2 regions of the Paenibacillus sp. JT22N12 genome follow, and region 2 is predicted to be linked to the other one. Evidence: a T-box and tRNA genes for the amino acid it is inferred to sense, from the RefSeq annotation. Region 2 holds a T-box; the other holds one or more tRNA genes.
The links. The T-box of region 2 lies ahead of leuS (leucine--tRNA ligase). A T-box ahead of a tRNA ligase gene usually reads a tRNA of that ligase, here a tRNA-Leu.
Positions count from the first base shown of each region.

Region 1 (7,216 bases), on a different contig from region 2:
CAGCGCGCAGGAGCGTCTTGATCATTTGAGCAGCCATCCGGATCAGGTGAGAATGCGCGATGATTTATTTGTAGAGTATGTCACTCTGCATAACACGGTACGCAGGCATGAGGAAGCGATCGGCCTGTTGAATTCCCGCAAATTCCATCCATGGGAAGGTGGGGAAGGCAAGGTTACCGGTCAGTATGTGCTGGCGCATGTGGAGCTGGGCAAGAAGCTTCTTGCTGAACAGGCATATCAGGAAGCGGAGAAAGTGCTGCTGCGCGCGCTCGTGTATCCGGATAATCTGGGCGAGGGGAAGCTGGCCGGCGCACAGGAGAACAATATTTACTATTACCTGGGATGTGCGCTGGAAGCGGATGGACGCAATGAAGAAGCAAAGAAGGCATTCCGCCTTGCTTCGCAGGGTATTGATGAGCCTGCGGGAGCGATGTTCTATAATGATCAGCCGCCGGATACGATTTTCTACCAGGGGCTTGCCTGGTCCAGGCTGCAAGGGGATAAGGAAGCGGCTTCCCGCTTCAATAAACTGATTGATTATGGGGAAACCCATCTGTTTGACAAGGTTAAGCTCGATTATTTTGCTGTTTCGCTTCCCGATTTTCTGGTGTTCGATGACGATCTGAACAGACGCAATGAAATCCACTGCCGCTATATGATCGGCCTCGGCCATCTGGGGCTTGGCCGCTTGGCTGAATCGCAGGCTCAATTGGAGGAAGTGCTCCGCCTTGAACCCAATCATCAAGGGGCAATCATTCATTTGCAAACCGCGGAGTAAACGAGAATAATGGCAGGGGAGAAAGGCAAGAAAGTGATATCTTCACCTTAAGATTCAAAGTGGGCTGGAGAGTAACATAAAAAGCGGTTGAGCAGAAAATAATCTGTTCAGCCGCTTTTTCATTGGAGATTCACTAAATATGGCCACCTCCGGCTGAATTTGCGAAGGTCTGGAAATGATTGGATATCGCCTCGGCCAATCGTTCCTTTTGCACCGGTTTGACGACAAAATCGCATGCGCCGCTTCGAATGGCCTCAAGGACCATTTCCCGCTGTCCCATCGCGGAGCACATAATAATTTTAGCTGCCGGATCGACCTGCTTGATATTTTTGAGGGCGCTGACTCCGTCCATTTCGGGCATCGTAATATCCATGGTCACAAGCTGGGGTCTTACTCTTTTATAGAGATTAACAGCTTCAATGCCGTTGCCGGCTTCCGCTACAACCTCAAGACCCAGACTCTCCAGAAGGCCGCGCATCATCATGCGCATAAATGCGGTATCGTCGACTACCATTACTTTGATTCCATTCATGGTCATCGCCTCCTTGTCTTAAGCCGATCATATCAGGGCAGTCTGAACAAAAACTGAACGGACCGCTGGCTAAAAAGCGTGAACAGCGCAAGCTCCTGTGTCAGGATTGCATTTAAGCGGGGGGATGATTATAATTTCAGATAGGTTATCATGATCGATAAGGAGAATGATATGAATTATATTATCGCTTTTGTGTTTGCTATTGCTATTGTTATCGCACTTATACCGCCGCTTCGCAAGCTGGCACTCAGGATCGGATTTGTGGACAAGCCCCAAACCAACAACGAACGCAAAATTCACCGGGAACCGATTCCGCTGACCGCAGGCATTGCGATTTATGCTGCCTTTGTCATTTTATATCTGATATTTGTTCACGATAATTGGATCAAGACCGGGGCTATTCTCGGAGGCGGCCTGATCATTCTGATCATCGGCCTTGTTGACGACTGGTACAAGACGCATGGCAAGGAATTTGCCTCGCTGCCAAAATTTGTGGTTCAGATGGGTGCTGCCATTCTGGTCTACAGCTCGGGGATTGTATTCAGCGGCTTTGAGAATCCCTTCACAGGAAGCTATTACGTACTTCCCGAGTTGTTCCAGTTCCTCTTCACCGTCTTATGGATTTTTGGCGTAACAACGGTAATTAACTTTACAGACGGGATTGACGGCTTGGCCAGCGGATTATCCGCTATATCGGGAACAACGCTTCTGGTGGTCGCGCTTGTAATGGGACAAGGCGAGTCGGCGATGATGGCTACGATTCTTGTAGGCGCATCCCTGGGTTATCTGAGATACAACCGGCCGCCGGCAAAAGTGTTCATGGGCGATGCAGGAGCTACTTTTCTTGGCTTCATCCTTGCCGTTATTGCGCTTGACGGAGCCTTCAAGCAGGCGACAGTCCTGTCCTTGTTCATTCCGATTCTTGCGCTCAGCGTTCCGATCCTGGACAATGTCCGTGTTGTGATCTGGAGGATGATGAAGGGCGTTCCCTTCTACAAGGCAGACGCTTCCCAGGCGCATTATGTATTGTTAAAAACAGGCATGAAACCGGTTCAGGTGGTATCCTTCCTGTATTTAATCAATATTTGCACCGGTTTATTCTCCATCATATTGTTGCTGATTCAATAATTAAGGAAAATAATGTTGACATTCTCATAGATAAACGGTATAGTATTGAATATTGAGCGAAAATGATTTTCTCGCTAATATGCGGTCGTGGCGGAATTGGCAGACGCGCTGGATTCAGGTTCCAGTGGTAGCAATGCCGTGGAGGTTCGAGTCCTCTCGACCGCACCATACCTTTAAACTAAACTAACTCTTCTCAAAGGAAGGGTTTTTTTGTTTGTTCAGCACCGGCTTCGTCCGGTTACTGCTCTTGGCGTTTTGCTCCACTTCATGAAAGGCATACATTTGGAGACTATCTCATATTTTAATTCAGTATTGCATTCATCAAGCTTTCGTTCTATAATGTGCCTACACCAGTTGCAATTAAATCTGAGGATTGCTGAAGGCTGGCAAGGAGAGATGAATATTGATGTATTATGCTTTATGATTACAGCCATGGTCATGCACATTGTGTTAAAAAAAGAGCATACGGGGAGAGATGGATGTGGACGTTTTAGCCATGATTATTGAAATCCTATTAGGTCTAGTGTTTCTGATGGCGGGTTCAATGAAGGTTTTTGGCACCAAAATGCAGGTGGATAGTTTTGCCCATTTGAAGCTGCCGCAATGGTTTCGGGTCTTTACCGGTCTGACCCAGTATATAGCGGTGATCGCGCTGGTCATCGGCTTCTGGGAGCCAAGCTGGTCGGCGTGGGCTGGCATCTGGCTTGGATTTATCATGCTGGGCGCTGCCGCCGCTCATATCCGGGTCAAGGATCCGGTAACCGCGTTATTGCCCGTAATCGTGCTGCTGATTCTATCCGTTGCGGTTACTCTGCTGCAAAGCTCGGAGCTTGCGAATTTCCCGGGTTAATGACGGTTGTTCGGGCATCCAAATTATCAATCGTCAGCTTCAACAGGCAGATGTGTACAGGCGATACTATAGAAGTCAAATCAAAGAGAGCCAATCACGACTGGCTCTCTTTTTCTAATAGATGCACCAAAGGCAACAGGTTGAATAGAATTTGCCACAGACGGGTAAAAAACATATAATGTGCCTATATTACACACATATTGAAATTCTGACATGCTGTAATGAAGAAGGGAGTGAGCGGTAATGAGCACAGCGAATAAACGAATCGATTTCGGGCCGCCGCATTTCAAAATCGCCATTCATGCCGTTGTCTGGCTAGCCCAAAGCAGGGGCATTTTATCAAGTGCCATGATTGCCAGCCAGGTGGATTCCCATGCCACTTTCCTGCGAAGAGTTCTTCAAGCCTTGGCCAGCGCCGGAATCGTGGAATCCAAGGGTGGTCGTGAGGGAGGATATATTCTCAAAAAAGATACTGCCGCGCTTACGCTCGGAGATATATATGATGCAGTCAACACGGGAGGAAAAGAGCCCGCTCAAGAAGCGGATTGCGGGGAGGCCGGGGAGTTTCTGGATCTGGAGCTGGAAAAAATTCTCCACAATGCGGAACAGAACACTATTCAGTATCTTCATCAATTCACCATTGATCATGTCATGTCCAGGGTCGACTTCTTCAACGTTTAGGGTATATCACACCAAATAATAAGTCCGGCACGATCAACAAGAAGCACGTTTGGGGCTACTCATGCACGAGGACCCAATTTTTTTTGGGAAGGGGGCCCCGTCTTAATTTACACCTGCCAAAACCATGTGCTACTATGATGGTAAACGTTTTCAGAAAGGGGATGCATTAATGAACCGGATACAACGATTGACTCCGATCCTTAAGAGCTTTGTGGAAAAAGGACCGGCCGGCTGCGCCTTAACCGTTGTCCGCCGCGGGGAAGTATTATACCAGGACAGCTTCGGTTATGCGGATCTGGAGAAGAAGAAGGAAATCAGCACGGATACCATTTACCGAATTTATTCGATGACCAAAGTGATTACCTGCACCGCGGCGCTCATGCTTTACGAGAGAGGACACTATCTGTTGAACGATCCGCTTGAGGAGTATCTGCCCGAGTTCAAAAATCCGATGGTGTACCGCTACAACGAATTTGGCGATATGACGGTATCTCCCGCGGCCAACCCGATTCGCGTCAAGGATCTGTTCACCATGTCGTCCGGTCTTACATATGGCGGGATTGGGACGGAAACCGAACGGCAGACCCGCGTTATGATGGAGAACGCCGCCGCCACGATGAATATGCGGGAGCTGTCCAAGCAGCTTGCGGCCATCCCTCTTGCTTTTGATCCCGGCACGCATTGGAAATACGGCACAAGCCATGACGTCCTGGCCGCTTTGATCGAGGTGCTGTCCGGCCAAACCTTTGAAGAGTTTCTGAAGCAGGAAATTTTCGGACCGCTCGGGATGAACGATACCTCGTTCAGAATCTCAGATGACAAGCGGGACAGGTTATGCGTGATGTATGACAGTGCAGAAGACGGCAAGCTGACCGTCAACGACAGGATGGATACCCCTTTTCAGCCAGGATGCAGATACGAAAGCGGCGGGGGCGGCCTTCTGTCGACAACCGGCGACTACAGCCGGTTTGCGCAGGCTCTGGCGAGGGGCGGCGAATTGGATGGCGTGCGGCTTCTCAGTCCGAAGACGATTCAGCTGATGCGGACCAACCATTTGAGTCAGCAGCAGCTCAAGGATTTCAGCTGGGCGCATATGAACGGATACGGTTACGGCCTTGGAGTCCGCGTGTTGATGGATCCGGCGGCGGGCGGAAACAACGGCACGATCGGTGAGTTCGGCTGGGCAGGTCTGGCTGGCTCATGGACGCTGATTGATCCGCACGAGGAATTGTCCGTCGTTTATATGCAGCAAATGCTGCCAAGCCGCGAGCCTTATTTTCATCCAAGGCTGCGGGCCGTTATATACGGAGCGCTGTAGCAGGAAATATAGCCGACAGTGCGGCACTTTGACAAGTGCTGTTTCAATGTGACTTCAACACTCCACGCAATAGATACTATATGGTAATAGAACAGCAAAATCCAAAAACCAGTCTATCACGTTCAATCCGTGATAGGACTGGTTTTTTATTTTTTCCGGGCGGTTCAGAGCGTTCTATACGGTTCCGGGGGAGCTGGTGCGCATGTCAGGCTGACCGCTTTTTTTCCAGATCAAGAAGTATGTTTGCTTATACGATTTTAAATGGATACAAGTCGATACACTTTGTTTACAATTTTCAGAAGATTTGTCTATATCCATCTTTTATAACTAAGAGAGCAGGTGATAGCGAAGAGACAAGGAACAAGGAGAGGAAGACAGCATGATAAAAACCGGATTATTTCTGACAGGATTCATGATAGTGTCCGACCCCGGCGTGGCAGCAATAGCAAATCTGATCCATCATAGAGCTTCGCTCTATTTGCATGAATGAGGTGGCTGACATGCAAAAACCGATGAGGCCGGCTCGCACAGGACGCAGAATCGTTACTATCTTCATATTATTCCTGCTGTTCTGCACATTTGCAATCTATGAAATCAATCATAATTCATCCAAGGTCGTAGGGATGCTCGCAGGTCCCGAATCACCGTCCGCCACATCTTCAGTTGTTGACAAGCAAACGGGGAAGTATAAAATTGTCATTGATCCAGGCCATGGCGGGCATGATCCTGGAGCTCCCACAATCAGCGGATTAGAGGAGAAAGCCTATACGCTTGCCCTTGCGCAGGAGGTATATGATCAGCTGAAGCAGGACCCGATGTTTGATCCTTATCTGACCCGCAGCGACGATACATTCGTCTCATTGGATGACAGGGCGAAATTTTCGAATGACTTGGAGGCGGATGCCTTCATATCGATTCATGGGAACACCTATGATGACCCGGAAGTCAGCGGAACGGAAACCTATTATTATTCCGATAGCAGCATACAGCTTGCGGATGTCATCCAGGAGCATATTCTCGCGGCCAACGGCTTTAAGGACCGGGGCGTGCGCTATAATGATCTGAAGGTTCTTCGGCTTAACGAGGTTCCGGCCATCCTGACTGAAGTCGGCTACTTGTCCAACGCAAGCAATGAAGCTCTGCTGCTGGATCATGACGGACAAGCCCATATCGCCCAAGGGATTATAGACGGACTCAAGGATTATTTTGGCGGACAGGCTCCCTGATGAAGTCGACCTTCCCGACCTTCCGGCTTATGGCAGCCGGGGGTCTTTTTCTTATAAGTTTCAGTATGTACAGGTTTCACTTGGCTTTGCCGCGGGAGAGCGGAGATAACTCATTCTTCTTGTAAGTGCTGCATTGCTGCCTTATAATAGTTAACATATCAACTAATGGGCTTCTTGATGGGCAGGAGGTGATCAGCTAATATGGTTCTGCCTGATAATGTTGTGAAATTGATTCATGATGTCAATTTGGAAATTGCCTTTCGTATCAAGAAAGATCTGGCTCCTTACGGGATTACGCCCGAGCAGGCGTTGATCCTGATCCTTCTGAAGGAAAGGGACAAGCTTTCCCAGAATGAGATTGCCGGCAGGTTAAACAAGGATAAATCAAGTATAACGAGAATGATCATAAGTCTGGAACAAAAGCGGATTATCCGCAGGAGGGTCCGGGAGAATGACCGCCGGTATTTTATCGTCTCTTTAACGGAGACAGGGTTGCGGCTTGCTGGGGACATATTCCCTATTGTGGACCATATTCCGCGTCTTGCAGTCGAAGGAATAGCAGATCATGAGATGCAGGAGCTGCGCAGACTGCTTGCCAAGATTCGGGAGAATGTGCACTAATCCAGGTTATGGACAAGCGGCTGGTGAATCAACTATTTTAACTGCGGAGGTGTATGCACAGTATGAAGAGCAAGCTGGAGCA
Region 1 is NZ_JBWDNU010000001.1:1,181,565-1,188,780, reverse strand. It holds gene AC0YOA_RS04915 (DUF5107 domain-containing protein) at 1-778, shown strand, start outside; gene AC0YOA_RS04910 (response regulator) at 912-1,310, opposite strand; gene AC0YOA_RS04905 (glycosyltransferase family 4 protein) at 1,482-2,438, shown strand; tRNA gene AC0YOA_RS04900 (tRNA-Leu) at 2,520-2,606, shown strand; gene AC0YOA_RS04895 (DoxX family protein) at 2,920-3,288, shown strand; gene AC0YOA_RS04890 (RrF2 family transcriptional regulator) at 3,532-3,969, shown strand; gene AC0YOA_RS04885 (serine hydrolase domain-containing protein) at 4,139-5,287, shown strand; gene AC0YOA_RS04880 (N-acetylmuramoyl-L-alanine amidase family protein) at 5,788-6,513, shown strand; gene AC0YOA_RS04875 (MarR family winged helix-turn-helix transcriptional regulator) at 6,715-7,134, shown strand; gene AC0YOA_RS04870 (pentapeptide repeat-containing protein) at 7,197-7,216, shown strand, end outside.
Region 1: it has a tRNA-Leu gene. The T-box ahead of leuS (leucine--tRNA ligase) is inferred to sense a tRNA for this amino acid. The anticodon was not compared.

Region 2 (7,216 bases):
CTCAAAATGCTTCATTGCATCCCATACTCAGGATGTGATATTCATCTTCGCCTGCTCCGGCGGCTCATATCCCGCCAATGCACGGAACAAAATGCCTTTTTGCCGCATCAGATCGATCACTTTATCGCTGTCCTTCAAGTAATTCCGATGGTAGACGATTTCCTTGATTCCGCTGTTCGCAAGCATGTTGGCACAAGTCCAGCAGGGCTGATCCGTCACATATACGGTAGAGCCTTCCCGGTCGATCCGGTCGGTGAAGAGCAGCAGGTTCTGCTCCGCATGAATGGTTCGGATACAGCGCTGCTTCTTGACCATGCGCTCTTCTCCGTCCGTAATTTGAAGCTCCAGCTCCTCCACAATCATGCAGCCGGCCTCCGAACAGTCGGCCACGCCCATGGGGGCTCCGTTATACGCCGTCCCGAGCAGCTTCTTCCCCTGCACCAGCACAGACCCTACATGCCGCCTCAAACAACGTGAACGCGTGGAGACCATGTAGGCAATATCCATGAAGTAAGTATCCCAGTCTTTGCGCGCGCTCTCGCGCGAATCCGTAACCATCGTAATTTTTCCTCTCCTATCCTGTTAATCCTACTGCTGACTGGCCGACAAAGCCTGGCTCAGATCATGCAGAATATCGTCGATGCCTTCAGTTCCGATCGAAAGACGGATCATTCCCGGCGCTACGCCTGCCGCTTCCTGCTCCTGCTCCGACAGCTGCTGATGGGTTGTGCTGGCCGGATGGATAATCAGAGACTTCGAGTCGCCCACATTAGCTAAATGAGAGAACAGCGATACCGCATTAATCACTTTTTTGCCGGCATCCGCCCCGCCTTTAATACCGAAGGTAAGGATCGCCCCTTGACCTTTGGGCATATATTTCTGGCCAAGGTCATAGGAGACATGGCTCGGCAGCCCCGGATAGTTGACCCATTCCACCGCATCGTGAGCTTCGAGGAATTGAGCTACAGCCAAAGCGTTGGCGCTGTGCCGTTCCATCCGCAGATGCAGCGTCTCCAGCCCCTGCAGCAGCAGGAACGAGTTGAACGGCGAAATGGCAGCTCCCATATCGCGAAGCAGCTGGACGCGCATTTTAATAATATATGCAATTGGCCCAACGGCATCCGTATAGATGACGCCATGGTAGCTGGGGTCCGGTTCGGTCAAGCCGGGGAATTTTCCGCTTGCCTTCCAGTCGAAGGTTCCGCCATCCACGACGACCCCGCCGATGGACGTCCCGTGACCTCCGATAAACTTGGTCACGGAATGGACCACAATATCTGCGCCATGCTCAAGGGGACGACACAAGAACGGGCTTGGAAACGTGTTGTCGACAATGAACGGAATACCATGCTTGTGAGCAATGGCAGCGACCGCTTCAAGATCAATAATATCACCTTTCGGATTGCCAATGCTCTCCGCAAATAGGGCTTTTGTATTGTCGGTAATCGCGGCCTCGAAATTGTTCGGATCCTGCGGATCGACAAAATTGACCTTGATGCCCAGCTTGGGAAGCGTAGTTGAAAACAGATTATAAGTCCCGCCGTACAAGCTGGTCGAGGAAACGATTTCATCTCCTGAGCCGGCTATGTTCAGAATTGCATATGTAATAGCCGCCGAACCCGATGCGACAGCTAGAGCGGCCGGCCCGCCTTCCAGAGCGGCAATACGCTTCTCAAACACATCGCTTGTCGGATTCATAATGCGGGTGTAGATATTGCCGAATTCCTTGAGCGCAAACAAGTCTGCAGCATGATCGGTATCGCGGAACCCATAAGACGTTGTTTGATAAATCGGTACTGCCCGCGACATGGTCGCAGGATCGATTTCCTGGCCTCCGTGGACGGATAGCGTTTCCAATGAAAGCTTGCGTTGTTCGGACATGTAAGAATCCTCCTCGCCGGAATTGAGCAGCAACGGCTCTGGCCGCTGCTTTTCCCATTGTCGCATAATCAAGGCGCAACAACAATGGAAGGTTTCATTTTTTCCAGTAGTTTGGGACCGATTCCTTTGACCCGGAGCAAATCGTCAACTGAGCGAAACGGACCATTCTTCTCCCTGTCCGCGACGATCGTTCCCGCCTTGGCTTCCCCGATGCCGGGCAGCTCATCCAGTTCCTGGGCCGTAGCAAAATTAATGTTGATTTTGCCCTCTTCGGTAAGGCCGGCTCCCCGAGGTTCGATAGCCTTCTCACCTCCTGCCCCTGCACTTGCAGCCTGCTTCGCGTCTGTCTCTTTCCCCGAGTCTGAGGGTATATCTTCCGAGCCAGCCTTAGCTCCTTCCTTGGTCTTGCTTCCTCCTGAGGTCTTAATGTCCTCCGCGACATCCGTGGGGCTTGCGGCTCCCTCCTCTTCCGCATCTATTGAAGCTGGAACCGTCATCCCGCCGCTTTGCCGGTCCGTGCCAGGAGCGTCGTTCTTTATCTTATCCTTCGCAGCAGGTCCTGGCTCATTGTCCGCCGGATTCAACACTTCTTTCACCTGGCTGTTCATAGCCACCCAGCCTGGCGGCTCGCTGGAATCTGACTGATAGAGCGCAGCGACCAGCAGCAGAGCCCCCAGGAGAAGCAGGGCGGCCATCATAAATTTTCGATTCCAGTCGGATCTTCTTTTTTCAGAGTACATATTGTAGAGGTCACCTCTGTCCTTTATTTATCCGGCGATAATGTCTAAAACTTTGCCGTACTTTTGGTTATGTTGGCCTTGCCCCCTTGCATAGGGTAGTAAGAGCAAAGAGCCAAGGAGGGGTTACGATGAATGTTGGATTTATCGGAATCGGAAGTATGGGAAGCTTGCTTATCGATTCGTTTATCGGTTCGGGCGCGCTTGAACCGTCACAAATTACCGCCAGCAACCGTACCTTCGCCAAAGCGGAAAAGCTTGCCGTCCGGCACCTTGGCCTGCGCGCTGTCCCCCTTAACCGCGATGCCGTCATCGGACAGGATCTGATATTTTTGTGCATCAAACCGCTAGAATATAAACGGGTCATCGAGGAGATTCGCGGGATTCTGTCGGAAGACCAGATTGTTATCTCGATTACCAGCCCTGTCCTGATTGAGCAGCTGGAAAATTCTCTCCCCTGCAAGATAGCGAAAGTCATTCCCAGCATAACGAATTTTGTATGCTGCGGCGCAACCTTATGCATGTACGGCGATAGACTGAATGAAGCGGATAAAGCCCGCCTGAACAACCTTTTCTCCATGATCAGCGCACCTCTGGCCATTGATGAGAAGCATACGCGGATCGTCTCGGATATTTCCAGCTGCGGTCCGGCCTTCATGGCCTTTGTCCTGCAGAGCTTCATCAACGCGGCGGTTGAAGAAACCGGAATCCCCCGGGAAGAGGCGGAGATTGTGGCAAGCGCGATGCTCTATGGCACCGGCCAGCTGCTCACCGAAGGAGGCATGTCGCCAGAAACCCTTCAGGCAAGAGTAGCCGTTCCCGGCGGCATAACCGCCCAGGCGCTTGCCCTGCTGAACCGCGAGCTTGACGGTGTATTCAATGCCGTCATCCGGACGACACATGCCAAATACAAGGAAGATCTGGAGCGGGTCGCTCTCTCCTTATACGGCAAAGAGGTGAATGGCCCATAACGCATGCTTTGCGTTAATAAGCCATTCACCTCTTTTTACCAGGCAGCTTTGCTTACCTTGACTGATTCTTAATTGGCTACGATGTTGACAAGCTTGCCCTTGACGGCAATTACTTTGCGGATCGTCTTGCCCTCAAGCGCCTCAGCCACTTTAACGGATAGCTTGGCGATGCTCTCCATCTCGGATTCCTCCGTATCGGCCGCTATCGAGAGACGATCGAGGATTTTTCCGTTCACCTGTACGACAATTTCCACCTCTTGATCAATCGTCCAGGACTCATCGTAGGCTGGCCAAGCCACATAAGTGACCGACCCAGTATGACCCAGCTTTGACCACAGCTCTTCGGCGATATGCGGCGCGAGCGGAGACAGCATCTGAACAAAATGCTCGACTGCTTCCCGGGGGAGCGATTCTGCCTTGTACGCCTCATTGACGAATATCATCAGTTGACTGATCGCCGTATTGAAGCGCAGATGCTCGTAATCGTCCGTTACCTTCCTGATCGTGCGATGCCAGGTGCGCTTGAACGCATCCGTCGTTTTTGCATCCGATATTTTCGCATGAAGAGCGCCGTCTTCCCCGATCGCCATCCGCCATACGCGGCTGAGGAAACGGTACATCCCTTCCACACCGTTGGTATTCCATGGCTTCGTAGCTTCAAGCGGTCCCATGAACATCTCATACATCCGCAGCGTATCTGCCCCGAACTCATTGACAATATCATCAGGATTGATGACATTGCCCCGCGATTTGCTCATCTTCTCATTATTCATGCCAAGAATCATGCCTTGATTGACCAGCTTATGGAACGGCTCCTTCGTATCCACAATGCCCAGATCGTACAGCACCTTATGCCAAAAGCGCGCATAAAGCAGATGAAGCACAGCATGCTCCGCGCCGCCGATATACAGATCCACCGGCAGCCACTGCGCCTGCTTCTCCTTGGAGCAAAGCTCATTCTGGTTGTGAGGATCAATAAACCGCAGATAATACCAGCAGCTGCCCGCCCATTGCGGCATCGTATTGGTTTCGCGGCGCGCCTTCATCCCCGTTTCCGGATCAATCGTCTCCACCCATTCGGTCACATTCGCCAAAGGCGATTCGCCCGTCCCGGAAGGCTTGATCTGATCGATTTCCGGCAGCAGCAACGGCAGCTGGTCATCCGGAACCGGCTTCATCGTGCCATCCTCCAGATGAAGAATCGGAATCGGCTCCCCCCAATAACGCTGGCGGCTGAACAGCCAGTCGCGAAGGCGGTAGGTGATTTTACCTTTGCCCTTGCCGTTCTCCTCCAGCTTGCGGATCATCAGGGCGATAGCCTCTTCGTTGTTCAATCCGTTCAAATATTGCGAATTCACATGGGGACCGTCTCCGGCGTAGGCTTCCCCGGTGATCGTCCCGCCCTGAACAACCTCCACTATAGGCAGATCAAACTGCTTGGCGAATTCCCAGTCGCGTTGATCATGGCCCGGTACTGCCATAATGGCCCCGGTGCCGTATCCGGCAAGAACGTAATCGGCGATCCAGATCGGTGTTTTGGCTCCGCTCACCGGATTGATGGCATAGGCTCCTGTAAATACGCCTGTTTTGTCCTTGGCCAAATCTGTGCGCTCCAGATCGCTTTTGCGTGCGGCAGACTCCTGGTAAGCTTCCACGGCAGCTTTCTGCTTCGCCGTCGTAATTTGAGCGACAAGCTCGTGCTCCGGCGCCAGCACGCAGTAGGTTGCGCCAAAAAGCGTATCGGGCCTTGTCGTAAACACGACCAGCGATTCCTCATAGCCGTCGATGGCAAAGGTCACTTCTGCTCCCTTGGATTTGCCGATCCAGTTGCGCTGCATGTCCTTGATGCTTTCGGTCCAGTCCAGTTCCTCCAGATCCTCAAGCAGCCTCTCCGCATATTCCGTGATCTTCAGCACCCATTGGCGCATCGGCTTGCGGATGACGGGATGATTGCCCCGTTCGCTCAGGCCGTTGATAACTTCTTCGTTCGCAAGCACTGTGCCCAGCGCAGGACACCAGTTAACAGGAACCTCCGCCACATAAGCGAGTCCCTTGTTAAACAGCTGAATGAATATCCACTGCGTCCATTTGTAATAATCGGGATCGGTGGTGCTGAATTCGCGGTCCCAGTCATACGAGAAACCAAGCGACTTGATTTGTCTGCGGAAATTATTGATATTCTTGACCGTAATTTCCCGAGGATGCTCCCCCGTATCCAGAGCATGCTGCTCCGCAGGCAGTCCAAACGCGTCCCAGCCCATCGGGTGGAGGACATTATAGCCCTTCATCCGTTTGTAGCGGGAGACGATATCAGTAGCCGTGTACCCTTCGGGATGGCCTACATGCAGCCCTGAGCCGGATGGATACGGAAACATATCCAGCGCGTAAAATTTCGGTTTTCCCGGATCCTCAGTCGTTTGAAAAGTCTTGTGCTCATCCCAATACATCTGCCATTTCGGCTCAATGACCAGTGGGTTATAGCCTTGCTGCTCTGGACGTTCCTGTGACATTACCATTGCCTCCCGATTTCATTTGCTTATATTCGCATATTTTTCATAAAAAAACCTCCCGCCCCCAGCGTAAACGCTAGGGACGAGAGGATTATCTCCCGTGGTACCACCCTAGTTAACAACAGGCATGCTTTGCCGCTGCTCACTCGAACCCTTAACGCGGGCGGGACGGCACGCTTAGACAGGCCATAAGCTAATATACCTGCTTGCACGTGCGGCTCCAAGGCGAGTTCATAACCCCTCTGGTCCGGCTTGCACCAACCGCCGGCTCTCTGAATCCAGTTCAAGGAAACTACTGCTCCTTATCGACGCCAACCTAAAATGATTAGTTCGATTATAAAGAAGCACCCCCACGCATGTCAAGAGCACATCTGGATAAGTCTTCATTTTACCGCAGCGAAGAAGAGCCGCTCAGAACGGTCATCGGGCGCAGCCAGCCTAAAGTCCGCGAACGATTCCACCCTGCCAAACCCCGCTCTCGCCAGCGCCTCCAGAATCCACTTCGGCTGGTAAGCCCGCTGGACATGAATCTCTTCAAAACGGTTGTAATGGGACGGCCGTTCATCCGACTCACGGACAAAAATCGTCAGATGATGCTCGATTTCCACCCGTTCGCTGTCCAGATCGCTCGTCCAGATGTAGGCGATATCCCGGTCATCCAGCACGAAGGGCTGCTCATCCGCGTAACGCTGCAGAGTCCTGGGCGGATGCACATCGAAGAGGAAGACGCCGCCGGGCTTAAGTCCTTCATAGGTGGCACGGAAGGCGGCTTCCACATAATCCTCTTCCGTCAAATAATTGATGCAGTCGCAAAAGGAGATAACGGCATCAACCTGCTCCGGCAGCTCCCAGCTGCACATATCCTGCTGCAGCCAGCGGATGGCGCCTGCAGAGGACCGAATCGCCTGCTGCGGGCTTTCGTCCCATTTGCTCCGCCCGATGCTGAGCATGTCAGCCGAGAGATCGATACCGAATACCTGAAAACCGGAGCGAGCGAGCGGAATCGCCAGACTCCCCGTGCCGCAGCCCAGATCGACGACGGTTTGCGGGATGCCGTAGCGGTCCCAGCACTCCCTTGCAAACCGCAGCCAATCGGAATAGGGCATGTCCTCCATGA
Region 2 is NZ_JBWDNU010000002.1:796,204-803,419, reverse strand. It holds gene AC0YOA_RS08915 (deoxycytidylate deaminase) at 28-558, opposite strand; gene AC0YOA_RS08910 (homocysteine synthase) at 589-1,881, opposite strand; gene AC0YOA_RS08905 (ComEA family DNA-binding protein) at 1,950-2,621, opposite strand; gene comER (late competence protein ComER) at 2,750-3,589, shown strand; gene leuS (leucine--tRNA ligase) at 3,658-6,099, opposite strand; T-box leader at 6,175-6,417, opposite strand; gene AC0YOA_RS08890 (class I SAM-dependent DNA methyltransferase) at 6,483-7,216, opposite strand, start outside.